Regions from separate parts of the Pseudodesulfovibrio alkaliphilus genome, predicted to be linked through region 3. Evidence: riboswitches for the same ligand, from Rfam matches in the RefSeq annotation. Region 3 holds a riboswitch; each other region holds the start of a gene.
The links. Region 3 has a riboswitch for cobalamin ahead of GKC30_RS13280 (sirohydrochlorin cobaltochelatase). Riboswitches for the same ligand answer to the same signal wherever they lie in the genome.
Positions count from the first base shown of each region.

Region 1: linked by a shared signal. The riboswitch ahead of metE (5-methyltetrahydropteroyltriglutamate--homocysteine S-methyltransferase) and the one ahead of GKC30_RS13280 (sirohydrochlorin cobaltochelatase) in region 3 are both predicted to bind cobalamin.
Region 2: linked by a shared signal. The riboswitch ahead of GKC30_RS12950 (ribonucleoside triphosphate reductase) and the one ahead of GKC30_RS13280 (sirohydrochlorin cobaltochelatase) in region 3 are both predicted to bind cobalamin.

Region 1 is NZ_WODC01000001.1:785,795-792,282, reverse strand. It holds gene GKC30_RS03700 (TonB-dependent receptor domain-containing protein) at 1-145, opposite strand, end outside; gene GKC30_RS03695 (substrate-binding domain-containing protein) at 180-1,028, opposite strand; gene GKC30_RS03690 (sigma 54-interacting transcriptional regulator) at 1,295-2,608, opposite strand; cobalamin riboswitch at 4,076-4,273, shown strand; gene metE (5-methyltetrahydropteroyltriglutamate--homocysteine S-methyltransferase) at 4,324-6,488, shown strand, end outside.
Region 2 is NZ_WODC01000009.1:91,458-97,945, reverse strand. It holds gene GKC30_RS12975 (ABC transporter substrate-binding protein) at 1-186, shown strand, start outside; gene GKC30_RS12970 (amino acid ABC transporter permease) at 301-957, shown strand; gene GKC30_RS12965 (amino acid ABC transporter ATP-binding protein) at 1,034-1,771, shown strand; gene kamA (lysine 2,3-aminomutase) at 1,785-3,098, shown strand; gene ablB (putative beta-lysine N-acetyltransferase) at 3,088-3,927, shown strand; cobalamin riboswitch at 3,990-4,166, shown strand; gene GKC30_RS12950 (ribonucleoside triphosphate reductase) at 4,333-6,396, shown strand; gene GKC30_RS12945 (hypothetical protein) at 6,414-6,488, shown strand, end outside.
Region 3 is NZ_WODC01000010.1:19,712-26,199, forward strand. It holds gene GKC30_RS13260 (energy-coupling factor ABC transporter ATP-binding protein) at 1-224, opposite strand, end outside; gene cbiQ (cobalt ECF transporter T component CbiQ) at 221-982, opposite strand; gene GKC30_RS13270 (NikL family nickel/cobalt ECF transporter subunit) at 1,001-1,606, opposite strand; gene cbiM (cobalt transporter CbiM) at 1,600-2,238, opposite strand; gene GKC30_RS13280 (sirohydrochlorin cobaltochelatase) at 2,252-3,238, opposite strand; cobalamin riboswitch at 3,344-3,551, opposite strand; gene cfa (cyclopropane fatty acyl phospholipid synthase) at 3,828-4,937, shown strand; gene GKC30_RS13290 (FadR/GntR family transcriptional regulator) at 5,194-5,991, shown strand; gene betA (choline dehydrogenase) at 5,988-6,488, shown strand, end outside.

The sequences.
Region 1 (6,488 bases), on a different contig from region 3:
GTATGATGCCGGTTTTCCCCTTTTCTTGTTGCGCGGCCTTTTTCTCGGGATTCTTCCCTGCCGCGACTCCGGGCAACGTCAGCAGTGCGACCAACGCAAAGGCGACCGCTCTGTGTGCCAGTTTCAAGCTGCTTTTCTTGCACATTTTTCCTCTCACTCCTTTTCTCCAATGAAATCAATCATGATCCCAGCGCCTCGGCCCATCTTTGCATGGATTCCGGTATCGATACCGGAGCGCCTGGGCTACAGTGAGGGAGTGAGAAAACCGCCTGGTTCGCGATGGCCGGAATGTGTGAGGCTGCGGGATTTGATACCAGGAGCCTTCGGATTGCCATTTGCGGTACAAAGGTGTCTCCGAGCAGGGCGATGACATCAGGAGCGACTGATTCAAGGCCTTCAAGGGTGTTGATGACCGTGAACCCCATCCCCCGGATATCCCCTTTGGCCAGATCGTCGCCTGAACTAATGCAGCCGGCGGGGCGGAGGATCAGGTTGTCGATGTCGCCTTCCGAGTTTTCCACAAGGAGATAGGTGTCTGATGCCTTGCGATGCGAAAGGCCCATAAGTACCAGAACCTTTTTGCCAAGACTTTTGGGCATCGCGTCTTGCGCTTTGGTCATTTCCTTTTCGTAGGTGTCGGCCCGTTCCAGTGCGATCTTCTTTCGGCCAAAGATCTCACCTGCCTGCAGGATTGCGGCAGATACGGATTGGGTGAAGTCGAGAATGTCCACGGTGTAGCCGAGCTCACGCAGCTCTTGGCTCATTTGGGAGGGACTGTTCGAGTCTCCGCTTTTTTCCAAAACAATATGTTTTGTTTCAAGCCGTTTGGCAGTGCTGTAGAGCAGTTTGCGTTTTTGCCCCATAATGCACAGTGTGCATTCCATCTGCTTGCTGAAGGGATACCGGGTTTCGATCATGGGCACGGCACCGGTGGACATGGCTTTGCAATAAATGCCAATGGCACTGCACACATCCACCACCTTGTCCCCGATGAATATCGAGTTGACCATGATTGGCATGTTTTTCATCCAGTTTTCTCCGCTAGTTGAACATGATTGTTACATTCATTCTCAATACGCAGGAAGGACTCCGCATGAGGACGCTACTAGCGAAAAACATGCCACGATGTTTTTCTTGAAAAGTAAGCCATATTAGATTGTTATGTCGGAACACGCAAAGGCGGCCATTGGGGTGTTTCCACCCCACCGTGCTATGCGTAGGGAAAAAACATAATTATTCGAGCTAAATGCTGGGATATCGCCCAATGCCCCGGTTTGGGAGGCCAGCACCCCACCTAGCCGGATGCGCTATCAAGTCCCATTTTTTTGATCTTGTCAAAGAGGGTTCGTCTGTCAATGCCCAAGGCGTTGGCGGTCTTGGTTCGATTCCATTGGTTCTGAAATAAGGCGGCCGAGATGGCCTCGACCTCGCATTGCGCCAGGTGTTCCCGAAGGCTCTTTGCCGTTGGCGAGGCCAGAGAATTGTGGGCAGGTTCGTCGTCGGCGTTGGAGTGGAGCATATCCATGAATCCCAATGTCCTGTATTGACGAAGTTGGTTTTTCAATTCCCTTACATTTCCTGGCCAGTCGTAGGCCATGATGGCCTTGAGGGAACTCCCGGGAATGAACTTGTTCTCATCGCTTTGCCCCAGGAAATGGCCGACAAGAAGGGGGATGTCCTCCTTGCGCTCGCGTAGCGGCGGAATGAGAATGGGGATTATATTGATCCGGTAGTAGAAATCAGCCCGCATCTGCCCTTTAGCCACCATGTCGGCGAGGTTCCTGTTTGTGGCAGCAACGACACGCAGGTCAGGTTTCACCACCTCGCAGCCACCCATCGGCGTGAACCCGTCGCCTTCCAGGGCGCGGAGCAGTTTTACCTGCATGGTCAGAGGAATCTCGCCCACTTCATCCAGAAATAGTGTCCCGCCATGGGCCGCTTCAAACAGCCCTTGCTTGTCCTTGTCTGCACCGGAGAAAGCCCCTTTGCGATAGCCGAACAGTTCGCTTTCCATGAGGTTTTCAGGAATGGCCCCGCAGTTTACCGGGATGAACGGCTTGGCCGCCCGCCTGCTGACCCTGTGTATTTCGCGGGCTACCAACTCCTTCCCAGTACCGGATTCTCCATAGACGATGACGTTTTCGTCGGACTGTGCGACTTGAATGATGGCGCTGAAGACGTTTTGCATGGCCGGTGACTTGCCGACAATATCGCCCAGGCGGCTCGACCTGAAATAGTCCTGGAATTCGCCGAGCTGCCGACTCATCCCGCTTTGGATTTCCTTGTAGCCCGAATGGTCGGACACAAAGCCGTCAACGTACTGGAGCTTGCCCCGGCTATCGAAGACGCCGACCCCGGTATCGAAAACCCACCTATCCCATCCGCGTTTATGCGAGGTGACATAAGCCAGCCGAAAGGAGCCACTTCCATACGCAAGAGCCTTTGAAGCGTCGTCAAATCTGACGTGATAGGAAGGGTGGATGTAATTGGTGAATCCCCCTGCGCCAGGGGCTGTCATTTCCTCTGGCTCGACCCCAAGCAGCTCACGGCAACCTCCACTGACATAGGCGAGAGACCACTTGCCATCATTGACGCGTCGGTATGCCATGCCCGGCAGGACATCAAGCAGCGAAGCGAGGCCATCCCAGGACTCTCTTCCTTCGGGGAGCAAAGCTTTTTCCAAGGGCGTATCGTTCAGGGAACATCTTTTCATAAAGTATCTCGTGCGTTGCTTGGCATAGTGCTTAAATTATTATATATTTATGTGCCTTAGTCGATCCGTCCCTCATGTTTCCATATGTATATCGGCCAGAGAAATCCCTCGCTCGGCATGCCCGATCTCGCTGCATACGATACCGTAGAATAACTACAGCCAACCTCCCGGCATACTGTCACGGTCAAGTTGTCGGTTGCAACGGAGCGGCTTTTTCCTGCGCCGAGGCTATGGAATTCAAGGGTGGAAGTTGCGGTTCGAGGGATCTTCGTCAATAGCTGCAACGTGTTAAATCGTGTTTTTTTAGCAAGTGTTGAGACACTACCTTTTGCCTCTAAGGGTTGAGGAGGCTGAAGCCGGATGCGTTGCTTGCATTGCTGTTCAATCTGATGCAAAGAGTGCCCAAAAAGATCGTGGTTTTTGCAAGCTAGGAGAGCATTATAAACGTCACCAGACCTGTCGCCTTGTTCTGACCCTAAGAATTCGCAGTAATAGAGCTGTCAATGGCTCAATGAAAGCTCCACCCATTTCGCGCAATTTTTCTGAGGGGGCAACACCAAGCGTCCTTCAAAGCCTACTGATCTGGAACTCCATCACGAAGAACCAAGAATAAAGGAAGCGACAAAGCTTTAAGGTTAGAGAAATTGATTTTCAAAGTCAACGCAGCTCGAAGAAGGTACATAAGATGTTGGCCTCTTGATCTTTAACAGTCTGATTTATTGTGCTATTATTGCTTCATTGGTACAACCTGAGCGATCCGGGCGCGGAGCAGGCGCTGCTCGATTGGCCTCCTTCGCCCGGTTCACCGGTTATTCCATTGAGGACGACATGCCGGGCGAGACCGCCATTTGTCGTTTCTGTAACGGTTTGATCCGCATGAAGGAGCTGGACACCTTGCTCGACATGTTCAACCGTTAGCTTGAAGGACAAGGGTTCCTTGTCCGTGAGGGAGCCGTGGTGGCCGCCTCGGTAGTCGAATCGCAGCGGTGGCCACGCAAGGTCATCGACGTGATGCCAGAGGACCGCTCCGAGGAGGCGGCCTGGCTCCGCAAGAGAAACCGGGCCTATTGCGGCTACAAGCTCCATGCGACACCTACGGTCGGGACAGATTTCTGCTCTGTGACCACATTACTCCCGCGAACCGTTCAGGCACGGATGAATTCGAACGCTTGGCGGTGGCGTCGGCCTTGATCCCGGCGTGTCAAACTGACTGCCAAGGTGCAGTAAGCCGAACCCGATGACGAATATCCTGTCCCTGAAATGAGCGTCAGTCCTGCAAAAATTCCACGTTCGCCTCAGATCCCCCCGGAATTTCCTCCTTTCTCAAGTTAAGTGTTCCCCTGCAACAGGGCGCAGCACAATTTGATTTGCATGATCGGCGGGCATGATATATCAATTAATCTTGATTTATGGATACGGCAGGAAACGGAAAACGGTGAAAATCCGTTGCGGACGCGCCGCTGTAACCGGCACATACCCGCCCGCATTCACCCGGCAGGGGAAGGATGCGGGCATCACGGGGCCGGAAGCCAGAAGACGTCCTGCCGGGGAGCGCCGGGCCGCGCGGCCATTGGGGCTCCTTGTCTGACACCTTGAAAAACGGAGTGGACATGAACGCGCACGTGATTGGTTTTCCGAGAATGGGGGCGGCCCGCGAGTTGAAATGGGCCCTTGAGCGACACTGGCGGGGAGAGCTTGACGAGGGCGGCCTGATGGCGGTCTCGTCGGAGCTCAAGGAGCGGCACTGGGCGGTGCAGGCCGGGGCCGGACTGGACTTCGTCTGCGTGGGGGATCATTCCCTCTATGACCATGTGCTGGACGCGGCTGTTATGGTCGGCGCCGTGCCGCAGCGGTTTCGGAACAGGGAGTGCGGCGGGCTTGCCGCTTATTTCCGCATGGCCCGCGGCGATGCCGACACGCCGGCCATGACCATGACCAAATGGTTTGATTCCAACTACCATTATATCGTTCCCGAGCTGGAATCTGCCACAATCTTCACCGGCCGGGCCGAGGCCCTGCGCCGGGACGCGGCCAGGGCTGCCGCCCTCGGGTTTCGTCCCAAGCCGGTTCTGGTAGGACCGTTGACGTTCCTGATGCTGGCAAGGGAAACGGGCGGTGCCAGCCGATGGGACCATGTGGCCGGGCTGGCCGAGGCCTATTGCCGGATTCTGGGCGAGCTGTCCGGTGTGGCCTCCTGGGTCCAACTGGACGAGCCCGCCTTGTGCCTCGACCTGCCGCCCCAGGCGGCAGAGGCCGCGCAATACGTCTATGGCGAACTGGCCCGGTCCTGCGATGGCGTAGATATCCTGCTGGCCACCTATTTCGGTCAGTTGCGCGAGAATCTCGACCTGGCCGCTTCGCTGCCCGTGGCCGCGTTGCATCTGGATCTGGTGCGCGGAAGCGGTCAGCTCGACGAGGCCCTTCGGGCGGTACCCGAGGGAATGGGCGTCTCCCTCGGGCTGGTCGATGGCCGCAATGTCTGGCGGACCGACCTGGATGCCGCGGCCAGGGCCGTGGACGAGGCCCGGAACGCTCTGGGCGAGGACAGGGTGATGGTTGCCACAAGCTGCTCGTTGCTCCACTCGCCCATGGATGTGGAGCAAGAGACCTCCCTTGACCCGGAGATCAGACGCTGGATGGCCTTTGCCGTCCAGAAGTGCGCCGAGGTGGTGGCCCTCAAGGGGTTCGCCCGAGGCGAAAGCCCGGCGCTGTTTGCCGAGAACCGCGAGGCTCTGGCGGAGCGGCGCGGAAGTGTGCGGGTTCATGATCCGGCTGTGGCCGGGCGGCTTCTTTCGGTGGACGAAACCATGCTCACGCGCAAGTCGCCGGTAGCGCACCGGGCCGTTGTGCAGCGGGAGCGGTTCGGGCTGCCCCTTTTCCCCACAACGACCATCGGCTCCTTTCCCCAGACCCCGGAGATACGGAAGACGCGCCTCGCCCACAGGCGGGGGGAAATCTCAGAGACCGATTACGCCGACTGGATACGCGGGCGGATCGCCGAGGCGGTGGCCCAACAGGAGGCCCTGGATATTGACGTGCTGGTGCATGGTGAGCCGGAGCGAAACGACATGGTGGAGTACTTCGGCCAGATGCTCAACGGATTCTGCTTTACGGAAAACGGCTGGGTCCAGAGTTACGGCAGCCGTTGCGTCAAGCCGCCGGTCATTTATGGCGACGTGTCCAGGCCCGGCCCCATGACTGTTGACTGGATCACCTACGCCCAGTCCCTGACCGATCGGCCGATGAAGGGCATGCTCACGGGCCCGGTGACCATCCTGTGCTGGAGCTTCGTGCGCGACGACATCCCGCGTGGCGAGATCTGCCGCCAGCTTGCCCTGGCCGTGCGAGACGAAGTGACTGATCTGGAGGCTGCGGGCGTCGGCATCATTCAGGTGGACGAAGCGGCCCTGCGCGAGGGGATGCCGCTTCGGCAGGACGAGCGCGAGGCATACCTGCGCTGGGCCGTGGACAGCTTCCGGCTGGTCACGGGCGGGGTGGCAGACGAAACCCAGATCCACTCGCACATGTGCTACAGCGACTTCAATTCCATCGTGCAGTGGATCGGGGCCATGGACGCCGACGTGGTCAGCATCGAGGCGAGCCGAAGCGGTATGCGCCTACTCGACGCCTTTGACGCCCGTGAGTTCCCCGCGGCTATCGGGCCCGGTGTGTATGACATCCACAGCCCGAGGGTGCCCGGCGAGGACGAGATTCTCGATCTGCTGCGCAGGGCGTTGCGCGTGGTCCCGGCGGAGCGGCTCTGGGTCAACCCGGA
Region 2 (6,488 bases), on a different contig from region 3:
TCCGAAAGGTTCGACATCGTCCCCCTGGGTGCGCCCCTGCGCAGCGAGGACATCGCCGTGGCCTTCAACAAGAGCGATGCCACCCTGCTTGATGCCGTAAATCAAATCCTCACGGACATGCACGAGGACGGCACCCTGGCACGGTTGAGCGTCAGGTGGCTCAACGCCGACATCACAGCGAAGTAGACGCTGTCCGGCGCGGCCGGAGCGGCGGCCACCGGCTGCCGCCCGGCGGCTCTACGCTGGCCGGGGCGAAGTGTCCCGACCGCTCCCCCCAACCCTCAAGATATCGGAACTTGCATGTATTTCGACTTTGCGGCTCTGCCCAAGTATCTGCCCTATTTTCTTCCGGCGGCCTGGATGACGCTCAAGGTCTCTGCACTGGGCATCGTTCTGGGCGTGGGTCTGGGCCTGGGCACGGCCTTCATGCGTATCTCCAAGCGGCGGCTCCTGAGCCTTCCCGCCCGGGCCTACATCTATGTGGTGCGCGGTACGCCGCTTCTGCTCCAGCTTTTATTCATCTATTTCGGCTTGCGCAGTCTGGCCGGGCTGAGTGCCCTGACCTCGGCCGTGCTCGCCCTGGGCATTCACAACGGCGCCTACATCGCCGAGATATTCCGGGGAGCCATCGTCTCCATTTCAAACGGGCAGATGGAGGCGGCCCGCAGCCTGGGCATGCCCTATCCCCGTGCCATGATCCGCATCATCCTGCCCCAGGCCCTGAAACGGGCGGTGCCTCCGCTGGGCAACCAGTTCATCATCGCCCTCAAGGACTCGTCCCTGGCCAGCACCATCACCATCAACGAGCTGCTGCTCAAGTCGCAGCAACTGGCCTCGTCCAACTTCATGATGATGGAGATGCTGTTCATCGCGGCTCTGTTCTATCTGCTTTACACAGCCGTGTTCAGCTGGCTGTTCCGCGCCCTGGAGAATCGGCTTGATGTCTCGTCGCAGTGAACCGGGGCGGAGGCGTCGGGTCGCGGCCCGGCGCAATGCGCGGCGGCGGAGAATCTTCAAACCACGGGAGGAAGCGGTGCATCAGACGCCGGTTATCGAAATACAGGGACTGAACAAATGGTTCGGCGAGCACCATGTGCTCAGAGGCATCGACATGGCGGTCATGCCGTCCGACGTGGTCTGCGTCATCGGGGCCAGCGGTTCGGGCAAGAGCACATTGCTTCGCTGTGTCAATTACCTGGAGACCTATGACCAGGGAGAGATTCGGGTGAGCGGCCAACTGGTCCATGGCGATGAACGGTTCATCAACGCCCTGCGCTCCAGGGTAGGCATGGTCTTTCAGCATTTCAACCTGTTCCCGCATATGACCGTGCTCGGTAACGTCACCGAAGGCCCTACCCAGGTGCGGAAGATGCCAAGGGCCAAGGCCCGCGAACTGGGCCGCTACTATCTGGACAAGGTAGGTCTGGCCGACAAGGAGAGCGCGTACCCGCAGACCCTTTCGGGCGGGCAGAAGCAGCGGGTGGCCATCGCCCGCGCCCTGGCCATGGAGCCGGAGGTGATGCTCTTTGACGAGCCGACCTCGGCCCTGGACCCCGAGCTGGTGGGCGAGGTGCTCTCGGTCATGCGTCAGCTGGCCGACGACGGCATGACCATGATGGTGGTCACCCACGAGATGGGCTTTGCCCGCGAAGTGGCCGATTCGGTGGCTTTCATGGACGAGGGCGTGATTTTGGAGCAGGGCTGCCCGGACACCATCTTCGACACGCCGCAGGAGACCCGCACCAAGGAGTTCCTCGGCCAAATACTCTAACCAAGGAGACTTTTTGACAATATTCAACGAACATCAGCAGGATGTGGCCAGGACGTTGCGCGATACGGCCTCCTGGACCGATTGGACCGACTGGAAATGGCAGGTGCGCAACACCGTCAGGACCGTTGACGACTTCGAGCGGGTGCTCGGCATCGAGTTTCCGGAGAAGAAAAGACGCATCTACGAGCGGACCCTGGACAAGTTTCCCATGGCCGTGACCCCGTATTACCTTTCCCTCATTGATGTGGACGACTACGGGAACGATCCGGTCTTCATCCAGTCGTTTCCCAGCCCCGAGGAATTGAAGATCGGCCGTCACGACATGATCGACCCGTTGCACGAGGACAAGGACAGTCCCGTGCCCGGCATCACCCACCGCTACCCGGACCGGGTGCTCTTCCACGTCAGCAACGTCTGCGCCATGTACTGCCGCCACTGCACGCGCAAGCGCAAGGTGGGCGATGTGGATTCCGTGCCCTCGCGGGAGGCCCTTGAAGCCGGGCTCAAGTACATCCGCGACACCCCCCAGGTGCGCGACGTGCTCCTCTCCGGCGGCGATCCGCTCATGCTCTCTGATGACAAGCTCGATTGGCTGCTGACCCGGCTCGACGCCATCGAGCATGTGGATGTGGTGCGTATAGGCACCAGAACGCCCGTGGTCCTGCCCTACCGCATCACCGGGGATCTGGTGGACATGCTCGCCAGGCATCATCCCCTGTGGATCAATACCCACTTCAATCATCCTCGCGAGCTGACCGCCTCCTCGCGCCGGGCCATACAGCGCCTGGCCGATGCGGGCATCCCTCTGGGCAACCAGTCCGTGCTTCTGGCCGGGGTCAACGACTGCCAGCGGCTCATTCGCACCCTCAACCAGAAGCTGATCAAGAACCGCATCCGCCCTTATTACCTCTACCAGTGCGACCTGTCCGAAGGCCTGACCCATTTCCGCACCCCCATTGGCAAGGGCATCGAGATCATCGAAAGCCTGCGCGGCCACACCAGCGGTTTTTCCGTGCCCACCTATGTGGTGGACGCCCCGGGCGGGGGGGGCAAGATCCCGGTCATGCCCAACTATGTGGTCTCCTGGGGCCCCAACAAGGTCGTGCTGCGCAACTACGAAGGCGTCATCACCACCTATCACGAACCCGAGACCTACGAGGCCAACTACTGCGACCGCGAGTGCGCCAAGTGCAACCTCCAGCTCAAGGAGGACGATGCAGAGGAAAAGGCCATCGGCATAGAAAAACTGCTCTCGGACTGGGACGAGACCAACAGCCTGACCCCGCAGAGCAACGAGCGCATGGGGAGGCGCGACGATGCGGCATGATTCCGTCACCCGGCTTGGCAATTCCCTGGTGCAGCATGGCCCGGCCAATGACCGGGTCTACCTGATGAAGCTCGACCGCGCCGACCTGCCCGGCATTGTGGACGCCATGCGCCAACTGGGTCGCGAGCGGGGATACACCAAACTTTTTGCCAAGGTTCCATCCGATGCTGCCGACCATTTCGCCCGGCGCGGCTTCGTCAACGAGGCCCGTGTGCCGGGCATGCGCCGGGGCGAGGGCAGCGCCTGTTTCATGAGCCGCTACCTTGCCCGCCGTCGCGCCGTGCCCGCCGACCCCGGGCGCATCGCCGATGTCCTGGATGTGGCCGAGCGCAAGTCGCGCAAGCCCGTGGCCGCAGCGCCCGGACCGGATGTGATCCGCCTGGGCCATGACCAGGCAGGAGTCTTGGCCGAACTGTATGGTGCGGTCTTTGAGACCTATCCCTTTCCCATTACCGACCCGGACTATCTGCGCGAGGCCATGGACTCGGGCGTGGCCTTTTTCGGAATTCCGGGCGAGGGGGGCGGGCTGGTGGCCGCGGCCTCGGCCGAGATGGATATGCACTGGAAATGCGCGGAAATGACAGATTTCGCCACCCTGCCGGCTTTGCGCGGCCAGGGCGCGGCAGGGCGTCTGCTGATCCACATGGAAGAGGCGGTGCGCTTCCTGGGGGTGTGCACCGCCTATACCATCGCCCGGGCTGTCAGCTACGGGATGAACACGGTCTTTGCCCGGGGTGGGTATCGCTACGGCGGAACCCTGCACAACAACACCCAGATTGCCGGCCGGCTGGAAAGTATGAACGTCTGGCATCGGCGTCTGGCCGGGTGAGTATTGAGGGCCTGTTTCATTCCAGTCTTGCGCTTCACAGGCGCTTTGGCTAGTCTGCTCCGAGTTCACGATGTCCTTCAGGTGGCCGCCAGGCCATAACAGGGAATCCGGTGCGAAGCCGGAGCGGTCCCGCCGCTGTAATCCCCCACGAAGGTCCGGTTCAACATGCCACTGCCGCGAGGCGGGAAGGCGGGCCGGACGGGGAGAGTCAGAAGACCTACCTGAAGCGTTTCCTGCCGGATGCGGTTCGCGGAACCCGCATGCGGACAAGAATGAGCCCACCCGAACCGTCGTCGGGTCTCGCGGTTCCGCCGCGAAGCCGTGCATCGGCGACAGCGCAGACAGTTCTGCCGCAACCCGTCACGGGGCGCGGCCTTCCGCTTTTCCTGTCTGCAAGAGATTTACATGCCAAGCAAAATCCTCAAACGCGACGGATGCATCGAAACCTGGTCCACCAAGCGGATCGGCAACGCCATCTTCAAGGCCCTGACCAGCAGCGGCATCAAGGATCCCCTGCTGGCCGACAGGCTGGCCGGAAAAGTCGAGAAAAAGCTGATGGACGTGGACATTCCCGAGCAGGAACAGGTTCAGGACATGGTCCAGCAGGTGCTCATGGAGGCCCGGCTGTACAAGGTGGCCGAGCGGTACATCGTCTATCGCGAGAAGCGGCGCGAACTGCGCTCCCAGAACGAGGCGTTCCTGGACATCGCCGGAGTGACTGACAGCTACCTGAACAACGTGGACTGGCGGGTCAACGAGAATTCCAACATGACCCACTCCTACCAGGGGCTGATCCTGCACATGGCCGGATCGGTTCAGGCCCGGTACATGCTGGAGAAGTATCCCGAGGAGGTCCGCATGGCCCACACCCACGGCTACTTCCATCTCCACGATCTGTCCTTCGGCCTGGCCGGATACTGCTCGGGCTGGTCCCTGCGCGATCTGCTGCTGGAGGGGTTCAACCTGCGCGACCGCTGCTCGTCCACCCCGGCCAAGCATTTCGATGCAGCCTGCGGCCAGATGGTCAACTTCCTGGGTACGTTGCAGAACGAGTGGGCCGGGGCGCAGGCCTTCAACAACGTGGACACCTATCTGGCCCCGTTCGTGCGCAACGACGCGTTGAGCTACCACGATGTCAAGCAGCAGATCCAGAAGCTGCTCCACAACCTGAACGCCACCTCCCGCTGGGGCGGCCAGTCGCCGTTCACCAACTTCACCTTTGATTTCGTGCCGCCCGCGCACATCGCCAAGGAGCCGGTCATCATCGCTGGCGAACTCAGGGACTCCACCTACGGCGAATATGCAGAGGAGATGGCCATGATCAACCGGGCTTTCCTGGAGGTCATGCTCGAAGGCGACGCGGACGGGCGCATTTTCTCCTTCCCCATCCCCACATACAACGTGACCAAGGACTTTCCCTGGGATTCCGAGGAGGGGAGGCTGCTGCTCAAGATGACCGCCAAATACGGCGCTCCCTACTTCCAGAACTTCATCAACTCGGACCTCAACCCCGAGGACGTGCGCTCCATGTGCTGCCGGTTGCAGATGGACCTGCGCGAGATCCGCAAGAAGACCGGCGGCCTGTTCGGCGCGGGCGACCTGACAGGGTCCATCGGCGTGGTCACTCTGAACCTGCCCAAGCTGGCCTACCTGGCCCATAATGAGGAGGATTTCATGGACCTGGTCGCCGAGTACGCCCGGCTGGCCTCGGAGTCCCTGGAGTTCAAGCGCAAGGTGGTCCAGAAGAACCTGGACGCGGGCATGTTCCCCTTTTCCCGGCGCTACCTCAAGAACGGCTTCAAGGGCCATTTTTCGACCATCGGGCTCATCGGCGGCCATGAGGCGTGCATGAACCTGCTCGGCAAGGGCTTGGACACCCCGTCCGGCTCGCAACTGATGCAGCGCACCCTGAACCTGCTGCGCCGTCTGGTGGTGGAGTTCCAGGAGGAGACCGGCAACCTGTACAACCTTGAGGCCACGCCCGGCGAGGGAACCTGCTACCGGCTGGCCAAGATTGATCGCGACCTGTACGCCGACATCTATACCTCGGGCGATGAAACCCCGTACTATACCAACTCCACACTGCTGCCCGTGGGTATCAGCTCGGATGTCTTCTTTGCCCTGGAGCACCAGAACGAGTTGCAGACCCTGTACAACGGCGGCACGGTCTTCCACGCATTTCTGGGCGAGGCTGCCCCGGACGAGGAGAGCGTGAAGAACTTCCTGCTCAAGGCCATGAGCAAGACCAAGATCCCGTATATCTCGGTCACGCCGACCTTCTCCGTCTGCGAGGACCATGGCTATCTCTACGGTGAGCACTTTCACTGCCCGACCTGCGACAAGGAGGCCGAGGTCTACACCCGGGTGGTGGGCTACTACCGCCCGGTGGGTCGCTGGAACAAGGGCAAGCAGGAAGAGTACAAGGATCGCATCGAATATTCCAAGGAAACCTTCTGCCAGCCCGCCTGACGGGCCACTGACGAGCAATGATACTCGACGCCAACCAGCTCGCCTCAATCAGGCAGCACAACGATGAGGAACTCAGAAGGGGTGGCCGGGGA
Region 3 (6,488 bases):
CCGGGCTTGCGCACCTCGCGGCCGCCGTGGATCAGCCTCCCTGCGGCCAGGGGCCTCAGACCCACAAGGGCCAGCAGCAGTGATGTCTTGCCGCTGCCGTTGTCGCCGATGACGCCGATTTTATCCCCCGGACCCAAGGCGAATTCCACCTGACAAAGCGCCTGACCGCTTTGATTGGGGTAGGCGAAAGACGCCTCCTCCAGGGCGACGATGGGTACGGTCAAGACACTACCATCCTGTCCAGGACCACCAGTCCGAGTCCCAGGCCAAGCAGAAGCCCCCCAAGACATATCTCAAGGACCCCGACCCGGCCGCTTGTTTGCAGATGCGGAAAACGGCCGACAAAGCCGCGCATGAGCATGGCCTCGTGGATGCGCTGCCCGCGGTCCAGACTCCGAACCAGGGATTGGGCCAGCAAATAACCGAATGTCCGGTAGACATGCAGGCGCAGCCCGGGCCGAAAGCAACGGGCCGCAGCGGATTGACGCATGCGATCCATTTCCTCGGCGATGATGAACACCTGCCGGTAGGTGTAGGTCAGGAGCAGGACGAGCTTTTGGGGAACCCGCAACCGCTGCAGGGCACCGGCAAGTTCAGGAACGGAACTGCTGGCAACGAGACTCAGCAGCACCAGCAGCATGGCGTTGCCCTTGAGAGCAATGCCACAGGCGAGGCGCACACCGTCCAGGCTGAGGAAATGCCACTCTCCCAACTCCTTGGCCGGATAGGTCAGGGAGAGGGCCGCAAAAAGGAACACAAAGAAGATATTTGCATACGCCAACCTGTAAAATATCTGCCGGGTCGGCCTCCTGGCCCAGACCAGAAGCGCGGCGGACAAAGCCAAAGCCAGTGCAAGACTTGCAACGCCCTGCAGGGATATGAGGAGAGGCAATAACCCAAGCGCCAGGAGCAGCTTGACGCGGGTGTCCATCCTGGCAAGCACCCCTCGCCGGGAGTCGGTCTGGCCGTCAGGCAGATTCATGAGGATGCCCCTGAACCGTCATTGTTTTTTGCGGCCCTGCCTGCCTTTGACGAGCATCACCAGACCGGCGAGCCCCAGAATGTAGCCGATACCGCCGACAATGTCCTGCATCCGCGGCCCGTGGTCATTGCGGGAGCGGACCTCGCGGAGCAGCGGAGCAAGCTCTGAGCGCACCGCCTGCCGAACCAGGCCCTCCAGGGCCGAGGTATCCACCGAGACTCCCGACGACGAAGGCTCCGGGACGGAAGCCCCCACCATTTCGCCCTTCGCCTGATCCGGCCGGGGACCGCCGACCTCCCGCGCCGGCAGCAGCCGCTCCACACGGTGGCCAGCCCCGGCATTGCCCACCACGAGCAGGCCGCCGTCTCCAGCAAACACTTCGGGCGGCAAGGCGGCCTCGACAATGCCCTGATCGTCTGCCTTGACCGAAAACAACGCTGCGCCGGTTATCGGATCAATGACGCTCACTATTGCCCCGGATGCCGGGGAACCGTCGCTGAATCCCACCTCGGCGCTGAGTTCGCCGTCCTCGATCCAGGCATTGAGAATCACCTTGTGTGCCAGACACGGCCCTGGGTACAGAATAAGAATCATCAAAATGGCCAGCGCCTTCATTTTCAACATGACTGTCCTCCGGCATTGCCGTGTTGCAGACGGCCGAATCCTGCGAGCAATTCCGGCCGGACCCGGGCGAGAAAACCCACGGCAAACATGGTCACGACCCCTTCAATGATCATGACCGGCAGATGGCCCACGACCACGAGCCTGGCAGTGGTCAGGAACCCTTCATCGCTGAGGGCAAGCGAAAGCGCGGTCATCAGGGCGGTGCCGAAGACCGCGCCCGCTCCGCCGAGAAACCCGGCCACAGCAGCCCTGCCCGGCCCGCCGGCCAGGAGCGGCCGCAAAAGATAGAAGCACAGCACGGCCGGAGCGGCCACATTGACAGTGTTGACCCCAAGGACCGAAAGCCCTCCGAACTGAAACAGAACCGCCTGGAGCAGAAGCGCCACCAGGATGCACGGAAAGGCCACCCAGCCCAGCACCACTCCGGCGATGCCGTTGAGCAGCAGATGCACACTGGAAGGCCCCAGCGGCACATGGATCAGGGACCCCACGAAAAAGGTGGCCGACAGCACCGAGGCGGTCACGATCTTGTCATATTGCAGCTTGCGGTAGCCGATCCAGCAGCCCGCTGCCGTCAGCGCGGCTCCCGCCATCAGAACGGTTGGCGACAGAACCCCTTCGGATATGTGCATGACATCCTCCCGGCTATGCCGTTTCCAGTGCGCGTATGCGGGCGCAAACTTCGTCCAGATGATCCAGCCAGATGGCGCGGAAAGGAGCGTGCTCCAGCGTCCCGGTCACATGCCCCCGCACGGTGAACCCGGCATGTTCCATCCGGCTTTTCCACGAAGAGGCCCCGCTGCCGAAGACATCAAGGTGAACATGATGCCCTGGTACGCACATGAAGGGCAGCAGCCAGACATCCTTGACGCCTTCTGCCTCCAGGTCCGCAATGACATCCCCGCAGGAGGGGCGTCCCATGAGGGTGCCCACGCGGATGAGGGGATCATCGCGCCGCACTCGCTCCTCAAAATCCAGATACCGCTGCTGACCATGATGATATGTGCCGTGCCCCACAAGGACCACGGCCTCGTCGGGACTGCGCTCGGCCGGAATGTAGCCCTGCAACGCCTGACAGGATCGCTCCAGGTCGTGGTCCGAGGAAAGGAGCGGGCCGCCCACCACAACCTCGGGAAACCCCTTGCGCGGATGGCGATAGGCCAGGGCCTGCTCGCGGGTCCAGTGATACTCCACTCCCGGCGTGGTATGCACGGACTGCACGGCCAGATGGGTTACGCCACGGTCATGCAGACGCGAGAGGGCCACGGCCAGGGAATCGCACTCCCTGCCCCGACTGACGAGCTTGCGGCGCACCTTGTGCGCCGTATAGGCCCAGGCCAGTTCCATGTCCGGGTGCCGCTGACGGACCTCGGCCTCAAAGAGGTCGTAGCCCCGCCGGGCCTCATCGATAGCCACGCCAAAAGCCGCCAGCAGAATCCCCGGCTTGTACTTGGGCGGGCGAAGATGGTTGTGGTCGTGGTCGTGATCGTGGTCGTGGTGATCATGACCATGTTCATGATGGCAGCCGCATCGCTCGCCATGTTCGTGCCCATCGTGCCCGAGGGAGGCACGTCCAGGATTCGTCGGGGCATTATCCCGAATGGGGGCGGCATCAAGGGAGTCGTCAGCCATGCGCTTCTCCATACTGCTAGTTGAAAACAAGGCGGAGAAGCGGCTGTGAGGCGGATAATGACAGAAACCACGGCGCTTGCTCCCCTATACGGCAAAAACCCGTTGCCTCGGGGTGGGCGACTGACAGGTCTTCTGGCTCCCTTCCGCAAGCTCCCGGCCTTCCCGTCCGCAGAGGCGGACAGTGGCGTGGTGCAGGGGCTTGTGCCGGCCGACGATCAGGCTGGCAGGAAGGATACAGCGGCGGGTCCGCTCCGGCGTCTCACCGGATTCCCTTTCCAATCTCCTATAGAGAATCAATCGCAGATGGCACTCTACACACCCTGCGGTTCCTGTCAACAGAGGCGCTCCCTCCGGGCCGCAGGCGAAGGCAGGGCTGGTTCCTGAGACGAAGATGTCGTCTGAATACGCCGCGACACTCTGGAAACAGACCCGAAAATCGGCTATGACGAACTTGTGCGAGAACCCTGCGTTTTTGCCCATGAGCACAGTTTACGGTCATGAACACCGAGGAGCCTGATTTTCCGGTCGATTCAGTCAAGCGTGTCAGGGGCGTTCTCCTCGGACGACCGATTTGGGAAGCGAGGTGCGTATGTTGGCAACAACCCTGCAACACGGCCTGGAACAGGCCGGAGTGGTCATCAACGGCCCGAAACCCTGGGACATTCAGGTCCACGACAAGCGATGGTTCAGCCGGGTCCTGCTCGACAAGAATCTCGGGCTCGGCGAATCCTACATGGACGGCTGGTGGGACTGCGACAGGATCGACGAGGCGATATGCCGCCTGCTTCTGGGGGGGATGGAAGACCGAATCAGAGGCGGACCGCGCATCCTCTGGCACCTTGTTCCTGCCGTGCTGTGCAATCTGCAATCCAAGGCCCGCAGCCGTATCATCGCCGAAAGGCACTACGACCTTGACAACGAACTCTTCCTCTCCTTTCTGGACGCCAACCATCAATATAGTTGCGCATATTTTTCCAGCACGGACGATCTCGACGAGGCACAGAAAAACAAGCTGGACCTCATTGCCCGCAAGCTGCAGCTCGCAGAAAACGATCATCTCCTCGACATCGGTTGCGGCTGGGGCGGTTTGGCCAGCTACTTCGCCGCAACCTGCCATTGCCGGGTGACGGCGGTAAACATCTCGCGCCAGCAACTGCAACATGCCAGAAAAATCTGCGCAGGACTGCCCGTCGTCTTCCATGATCGGGACTACCGCGAGGTGAACGGCGTATTCGACAAGGTCGTCTCGGTCGGCATGTTCGAGCATGTAGGAAGGAGGAACTACAGGACGTTCATGAAAACCGTGCATCGCTGCCTGAAGGATGACGGCATATTCCTGCTCCACACCATCGGCGGCAATGCCTCCAAGAGCAACTGCGACCCCTGGATCAACAAATACATCTTTCCAAACGGGATGCTCCCGAGCCAGAAGCAGATCGGCCAGGCCACGGAAAATCTCTTCGTCATTGAGGACGTTCACAATATCGGCCCCCACTACGACAAGACACTCATGGCCTGGAATCGCAACTTCCAGGCCGCGTGGCCTACCTTAAGCCGAAAATACGATGCGCGTTTCAAACGAATGTGGGAGTATTATCTGCTTTCGTGCGCCGGAGCCTTCCGGGCCAGGGACATCCAGGTCTGGCAGATCGTGATGACCAAGCAAGGATGCGGAACCCGACACCCCATATGCAGATAAGACATGCAGGAGCGGGGCACAGGCTCTGACACGCGGGAAAGCCCCCTCCACACTCCATCCTCCGGGCCGGGACGAACCACTCGCCCGGCCCTGTCCGTCCCCTGTGGCTGACGCTCCTGACGCAAGATGTCCAGTTCCCCTTGGCAGACGGGTTGACAAAATCGAACCGCGCAGACTATCAATGGTACGACCATTGTGGCCAAAAAAGTCGTCTCCGCCGTAAAAATGGATCAATTTGCGGGCAAAGGTTCTACCAATGAACAAACCAAATTCGGTGAAGGGCTATTTCATGCCCGTGACTATCGGGCGTGCCAGTGAAGAGGTTTCGCTGCAGATTGAGGCCGCCATCATGGATGGCAGGCTCGCTCCGGGAGAGCGGCTCCCCAGCGAGCGCGAAATGCAGATACTCTTCGGGGCAGGGCGCGGGGTCATCCGCGAGGCCATCAAAACATTAAAGCAAAAAGGGTTGCTCGAGGTTCGCAAGGGAGCCAAGGGAGGTGCCTATGTGCGCAGACTCAATGTTGCCAACGTCTCGGAATCCCTGACCCTGTTCCTCAAGCAACAGCCGGTGGCCCCGGAACAACTCATCGAGTTTCGCGAGACCCTGGACCGGGCCATCACCCAGATGGCCATAGGCCGGGCCGATGCCGAATCCAAAACCCGGTTGTTGACCGAGGCGCGCAAGCTCGAATGGCTGCTGCGCCAGCCGGAACCGGACCTCCACGCCACAGGCGAGCTGGATCGAAGACTCAACCTGATGCTCGTGCACATGGCGGGCAACACCGTCTTCGAGTGGGTCATGCACGCCCTGCAGATGGGTTTCAGCTCCCACGACTACGCCCTGTATGAAGAGCCACACTACCGCGAACGTGCGGCCGCCAATTGGAGCGACACGGCCCAGGCCATTGCCGATGGCGATATCATGCGCGCCCTCTCGCACATCGGCCACCACTATCACCTGCTGCGAGAATGTATCAATGACCGGGGCGACCACAGCCGCCAACTCCCGCCCCCGTTCATCAGCGGACCAACCAACGAAATGGAGAAAGAATGAAGCATTATGACTACATAATTGTCGGCGGAGGCTCGGCCGGGTCTGTCCTGGCCAATCGCCTGAGCGCCAACCCCAAAAACAAGGTGCTCGTCCTGGAGGCCGGGCTGCCCGATTTCAAGCTCGATTTCCGCATCCACATGCCCGCGGCCCTGACCTACCCCCTGGCCGGAAAGACATACAACTGGTGGTATGAATCCGAGCCAGAGCCGCACATGAACAACAGACGCATCTACCAGCCGCGGGGTAAGGTTCTCGGAGGCTCCAGCTGCATCAACGGCATGATCCACATTCGCGGCAACGCCATGGATTATGAAAAATGGGCACGCGAGGACGGCCTTGAGAGCTGGTCCTATGCCCACTGCCTGCCCTATTTCAAACGCTTCGAATGCCGCATGGCGGGAGCTGACGAATATCAGGGCGCTGTCGGCCCCCTCTATTTGACAACACCCGAATGCGACAACCCGCTTTTCGACGCCTTTTTCCAGGCGGTGCAGCAG